DNA from 2 places in the Lysinibacillus sp. NPDC094403 genome. Region 1 is predicted to be linked to the other one. Evidence: predicted binding sites of a transcription regulator. Region 1 holds the regulator's gene; the other holds the start of a gene.
What was found. Region 1 encodes CtsR, which represses protease genes until heat stress. Its sites were predicted from a motif close to ATGGTCAATAAAGGTCAAACA; they were not measured.
Positions count from the first base shown of each region.

Region 2: the regulator CtsR is predicted to act here: its motif matches at 1,709-1,729, upstream of ACQKMV_RS01340 (ATP-dependent Clp protease ATP-binding subunit).

Region 1 covers NZ_JBNNTL010000012.1:54,098-57,522, reverse strand. Annotated here, with positions in the region: gene corA (magnesium/cobalt transporter CorA) at 1-134, opposite strand, end outside; gene ACQKMV_RS16780 (class I SAM-dependent methyltransferase) at 207-890, opposite strand; gene ACQKMV_RS16775 (DUF4870 domain-containing protein) at 1,013-1,318, shown strand; gene ACQKMV_RS16770 (CtsR family transcriptional regulator) at 1,521-1,991, shown strand; gene ACQKMV_RS16765 (UvrB/UvrC motif-containing protein) at 2,006-2,554, shown strand; gene ACQKMV_RS16760 (protein arginine kinase) at 2,551-3,425, shown strand, end outside.
Region 2 covers NZ_JBNNTL010000001.1:305,552-308,976, forward strand. Annotated here, with positions in the region: gene ACQKMV_RS01325 (metal-sulfur cluster assembly factor) at 1-163, shown strand, start outside; gene ACQKMV_RS01330 (hypothetical protein) at 323-688, shown strand; gene ACQKMV_RS01335 (Crp/Fnr family transcriptional regulator) at 834-1,520, opposite strand; gene ACQKMV_RS01340 (ATP-dependent Clp protease ATP-binding subunit) at 1,793-3,425, shown strand, end outside.

The DNA of each region.
Region 1 (3,425 bases):
AAAAGTAGTTCTTCCTCATAGGTCGGACAATTAAAATCGACCCAGTACCATTCAAATTCGTTTTTGTGTATATCTTCAAGCGGAAAATCTTTTATAAGCTTTTGGTCTTTTGTAATACCGATTGTACGTATCACAGCATTCACCTCAATCCTGTAATTCTATCCTAACAGATGTATTTATCTTCTCAAGAAATAACGCTCTAAATTTTATACGCTCTCTCTATAGCATATCCAGCCGCCAAATAAAGTAGTGGCAAAGAATCTAGATGGTTTTGTAAAGCCAGCCTGCTGTAAGAGTGATAAAATATCCTCTTCAAGCATAAATGAAAGAGAACGAATGGATTTCTCCATTTCCGCTACGTCTGATGGTGATAGCTTTGTATGCTGTAGCCAATAAGCACGCCATAAATCAAATTGTAGCTCAGTTTCTAAGGAACCAGGCTGCCCGTATTTTGAGACGAGCACAAATGGAGCACCAGGCTTTAAATTATTTGCTATTTTTTTTAATGTTTCAAGCTTCTCTTGAGTATCTTGTATAAAATGAAGCACTAGTACGCAGCTTGCTGCATCAAACTTCACTGAAGGTAGCTTAGTTTCCAGTATAGTTCCTTGATATAAAGAAATATTATTAGGTAGAGATTTTAAACGTTCGCCAGCTATTTGTAGCATCGCCTCTGATGGATCGATACCAACAAATGACCAATGAGGTCTTTTCTCTGCAAGTTGTAAAATTTCATTACCGCTTCCAGAGCCAACTACTAAAAATTCAGCTTTCTCATGTAATGTAGATTGATAAAAGGTTTGTGTTAAACGTAGCATTGCATCGTAGCTTGGTAGCGTACGACGAATACCTTTTTCATATTCGTTTGCAAGTGTGTTATTAAATTCCATCAAGTATCACATGCCTTTCAAAAATTTTATAAATCCAATTTATATTTGAAACTATTTAAGGTATGGTGCCGTAAATAATAGTACATAAAATAAAGAAAAATTAAATGGAAGGGTTGATATAAGTGGAAACTAAATGGTCTAAGGTAATCATACACGCAAGTGCGTTTTTTGCGCCATGGGTAGTACCAATTATATTTTTCTTAATTAGTTCGGATGAAGAAATAAAAGCTATTTCCGTTCAAGCGTTACTGTTCCAAGTTGTGATGTGGGTTTTAGTTGGAATTTCAAGTGTTTTAAGTTTTTTATTAATTGGCATACCGTTTTTAATAATTTTCGGGATCATGTTATTTGTTGTACCAATTATCGGTATTGTGAAGGCTTTATCTGATGAGCCTTGGCGTTATCCAATTGTTGGTCGCTGGGTATAATTTTTATAGACGCAAGTATATGCTAGTTGCATATGCTTGCGTTTTTTCTATTGCTGAAAAGGGTATCTTATAACTAAGGATAGGCGCATTAATTTTTCTGTGGGCGAAATAATTGCAATTATTTTCAAGCGTTTTGTATAATATACTCAAAGAAAGTCAAAGATAGTCAAAGTCAGTGAAGTAAGCGAGGTGAATTCCTAAAATGCGTAATATATCAGACATCATAGAAGGCTACTTAAAACAAGTACTTGAATTAGGTGGAGAAGGGCATATTGAAATAAAACGTAGTGAAATCGCGGATAAATTTCAATGTGTACCCTCACAAATAAATTATGTAATTAATACAAGATTTACGGCCGAACGAGGTTACCTTGTTGAAAGCAAACGTGGTGGTGGTGGATACATTCGAATTTTACGTGTCCGCGCGAATTCACAAATTGATCTAATCGATGATGTCCTCAGGCAAATAGAAAGTGGGGCATCGCAAACAATGGCAGAAGATTTAGTTTATCGATTAATTGATGAGCAGGTAATTTCAAAGCGAGAAGCGAAATTAATGTTAGCGGCAGTTGATCGCTCAACTATCGATTTGCAACTCCCGTTACGAGATAAAATTCGAGCCAAAATTTTACGAGCGATGCTAACAACGATTAAATATGAACAGCAAAAATAAAAGAGGTGATGGAAATGATTTGCGAACATTGTAAGCAGCGTAATGCGACAGTTACCGTAACACAAGTTCAAAGTGGTCAAAAGGTGGAGCACCATTATTGTGACGTCTGCGCCTCGCAGTTCCATCCATTTCATGCTGAATTTAAGCAAGAGCCAATATCTATTCAACAGCTATTATCCAATTGGTTTGGCTCACCTTCATGGCAGCAACAAAAAGTGGGTGAAAAACAGCAGTCGCAACCACAAACTCAAACATGTCCACAATGTGGATTTACGTATAAACGGTTTTTAAAAGAAGGTAAATTTGGATGCCCTATCTGCTATGACACCTTTAGCGAACACTTACCGAAGCTCTTTAACCGTATACAGGCTGGTCCTCAGCATATAGGGAAAGTGCCCGGTGCTCAAAGTAATGTCTATGTCATCAAAAAGCAAATTGAAGATATTCGTAAACGTATGAGGGTTGCTGTAGATGAAGAGCAATTTGAAGAGGCAGCTAAGCTTCGTGATGAAGTGAAGGAACTTGAGAAGCAGCTACAATTCGAAGGTGGTGATGTGTCGTGATGATTGAAGGGTTTTTAGAGCGTGCTACACCAATATGGATGAGTATGGAGGACGATTATTCAGATATTGTCATTAGTACGCGCATCCGCCTTGCTCGAAATTTAGATGGTTATCGTTTTCCATTAGCCTTTACAGAGGATGAGGCATTACAGGTGGAACAGGCAGTTACACATGCAATAAAGGATAGTACAGAACTTCAAGAAAATTACTCATATTTTGCTATAAAGGATTTAACACCTTTACAGCGTCAAATACTTGTAGAAAAACATTTAATTAGTCCTCAACTTGCAAAAAAAGAGCAAGTTGGCTCCATGCTTTTATCTGATGACGAATCAACTAGCATTATGGTGAACGAAGAAGATCATTTACGCATTCAATGTATGACAGCGAGTTTTCAACTTCAAAAGGCATACGAGCAGGCCAATAAAATTGATCGTACCTTAGATAAAGCTTTGCCTTATGCATTTCGAGATACATTTGGTTATTTAACAAGTTGTCCAACAAATATTGGTACGGGTTTACGAGCGTCTGTCATGATGCACCTGCCAGCCCTTACACTTACTGGTCAGATGAATCAAATCATTAATGCAATGACGCGATTAGGAATGACTGTAAGGGGAATATATGGAGAGGGTAGCGAAAATACGGGTAATGTTTACCAAGTTTCAAATCAGATTACACTAGGGAAAACAGAGGACGATATTTTAGCTGACATCCAAAGTGTCGCTGAAAAAATAATTCAAAAAGAACGGCATGCAAGAGGCAAGCTAATGGAAAAAGCAGAGCTTGCTTTAGAGGACCGCGTATACCGTGCTTTAGGTACTTTAACACATGCTCGAATTTTAACGAGTGAGGAAGCAGCTACCTGTCT
Region 2 (3,425 bases), on a different contig from region 1:
TTCTATGGGCTGCCCACTTGGACCTGTGATTGTTGACCAAGTGAATACAGCATTAGGTGAACTTCCAGAAGTGAAAAGTACAAATGTCAACATTGTATGGAATCCACCTTGGTCAAAAGATAAAATGTCACGCTATGCGAAAATGGCATTAGGTGTACGCTAAATCCACTTAATGCATGATAAGAAATCCCCGCTTGCAACAGTAAGCGGGGATTTTGCAGTTTTGAAATACGAAATAGTCGAATTTTTGTGATTGTTGCGGGCTATAAAATGAGGGGGATCCGGGTCCGGGGCACTCAGTTTCCAGTGGGGGCGATTCTTGATGCTATCGGCGTTTCTCGAAATTTTATCTGTGATCGACATTCTGGAACATTGTGCCGCTTCCTCCTCTGTTGCTTTGCTTTCGTACAAAACACACATTGCTGAAATTTTGTTTTATCACTATAAATTAGAGTGTCATGCCAGAAGGCTCATACTTAGTGAAATGGTTGATTGGAGTGGAGACTGGGCGACTCCTTGGGGATCAGCGAATAGAGGAACGAAGGCTAAAACCATCACATCCTGTGATAACGCCTTCGTGACCAACATCGTGTTGGCCCGAGACCCTGGAGCGAGCAAAGCAAGTGAAGCGGCTCATCGGACGCCCCCAGGAAGCTTTGCTCTGTGCGAAAGCGTAGTGCTAACGTAGCGGCAGCAACAAAGCGCCCAGTCGGAACGGAAATCAACCCCTCGCTTTGCCAGACAGGCCTAATTTAATGGTATATTTGCATAAAGCTTGACTATTATATGAAATCCCCGCTTAACTCGTAAGCGGGGATTTTGCGTGTAACGAATTAATCGATACGACATATTTGTAACGGACAATTTTCACAAGCGATTTCATCTTTTAAAAATTGGACATCATGAATTGTTATATAACTCTTTTCAAAGGAAATAATATTGTGTTTCTTTAAATCATTAAGCATGCGATTGATCATTTCTCTACTCGTCGCACATAAATTAGCGATTTCTGTATTTGTTAATGGGAAATTGATAAAAATAGTACCATTTTCTAAAGGCTTACCATAAGTATTCGAAAGACGGATGAGCGTTGAAAATAAAGCGCCCTTTTTACCATTTAAAACTAAATCGCGCAAACGACTTTGATGCTTTAAATTTTCTGTCTGCAACAACTTCATATATTCCACCATTAAAGCAGGTTGTTCCACTAGTAAAAGTTCCAGTGATTTAAGGCTTAGTACATATAAACTAGAGGGCTCTAATACTTTAGCAGTCATGGAATTGTGCGTATAGTTACAAAATAATGAGCCTTCTCCAATGATACTATCTGGACCACAGATACGAATGGTTAATTCCTTCCCGTTCTCCGTTTCCTGATTGATCGAGATAGCTCCTGTTTTTATATAATATATTTCTTTCGCACGTTCGCCCTCTAAAAAAATTTTGCTATCCTTATTCACTTTGATAAAAACACCGTGCTTTTGAAAAAGATCATGAAATTTCTCTCGCATATTGTCCATTATAACCATATCTCCAACACATCGCTTTCTTTTTGTAATAAGTGGCTGTTTATTACAAAAGGATGGTGAATAATTTCGATACTAAATTCAAGAAACATACTTTTATTATATCGTAATTTTCCAGTTGTAAGGGGAGAAATTTTAGGGCTATTTCTTTGCTAAGGTTTGTCGTATGTTGTAAAATAAAGTTAGTCAAAAAAGGTCAAACATTTTTTTTTGAAACAGAATGGCAAACGGGATTCCGCTAACATTATTGAAAAGGAGTGCTAAACATGCAATTTCAACAAACAGATAATAAGAAACCATTAGAACAATTTGGACGTAATTTAATAGAAGAAGTAAAAAACGGTAAAATGGACCCGGTTATCGGTCGTGACGAAGAAATTCGTAATGTTATTCGTATTTTAACGCGTAAAACGAAAAATAACCCTGTACTAATAGGGGAGCCAGGTGTTGGTAAAACAGCAATCGTAGAAGGGTTAGCTCAACGTATTGTAAAAGGTGATGTACCCGAGGGATTAAAAGATTGCGTTTTGTACGAGCTTGATATGAGTGCGTTAATAGCAGGTGCTAGTTATCGAGGCCAATTTGAAGAACGCTTAAAAGGCGTACTTAAAGAAGTGAAGGAATCTGAAGGGCGCATCATTTTATTTATTGATGAAATTCATACTATTGTTGGTGCAGGTAAAACGGATGGTGCAATGGACGCCGGGAATATGTTAAAGCCAATGCTTGCACGAGGTGAGCTACATTGTATTGGGGCTACAACATTAGACGAATACCGTATGTATATTGAAAAAGATCCTGCTTTAGAGCGTCGTTTCCAACAAGTGCTTGTACGTGAGCCATCTATTGAGGATACAGTTTCTATTTTACGAGGCTTAAAAGAGCGCTTTGAGTTACATCATGCGGTGCGTATTCATGACCGTGCGATTGTAGCGGCAGCAGAGCTTTCAAATCGCTATATTACAGAGCGTTTCCTGCCAGATAAAGCTATCGATTTAATCGATGAAGCATGTGCGATGATTCGAACAGAAATTGATTCCATGCCACAAGAATTGGATGCAGTAACGCGCCGTATTATGCAGCTCGAAATTGAGGAGCAAGCATTGCGTAAGGAAAAGGACGAGGCAAGTAAAAAGCGTCTAGAGCAACTACGTGAGGAATTAACAAACCTCAAGGAATCCTCTGAGGGCATGCGTAAACAATGGGAAACCGAAAAAGAAGCGTTACAAGGCATTCAGAAAAAACGTGAAAAACTGGATAAATACCGCCGTGACTTAGATGAAGCAGAAAGTAAATATGATTTAAATAAAGCTGCTGAATTACGTCATGGTAAAATTCCTACTCTTGAAAAGGAAATTCAAGAGATGGAAAAACAATTAGAGAATGGTACGGAATCACGTATTTTACGTGAAGAGGTAACAGCTGATGAAATCGCATCTATTGTCTCACGCTGGACGGGAATACCAGTGACGAAATTAGTAGAAGGTGAGCGTGAAAAATTATTGCGCTTAAAAGATACATTGCATGAGCGTGTTGTCGGACAAGATAATGCTGTACAGCTTGTCACAGAAGCGGTATGGCGTGCTCGAGCTGGTATCAAAGACCCGCATCGACCAATTGGTAGCTTTTTATTCCTAGGGCCAACAGGTGTTGGTAAAACAGAGCTTGCGAAGGCACTAGCGGCTCAGCTGTTTGATTCTGAGGATCATTTTATTCGCATTGATATGAGTGAATATATGGAGAAACATAGCGTATCACGTCTTGTAGGGGCACCTCCAGGTTATGTTGGCTACGAGGAAGGTGGACAATTAACAGAAGCTGTTCGCCGAAATCCATATTCAGTTGTATTATTAGATGAAATTGAAAAAGCCCACCCAGACGTTGCGAATATTTTACTGC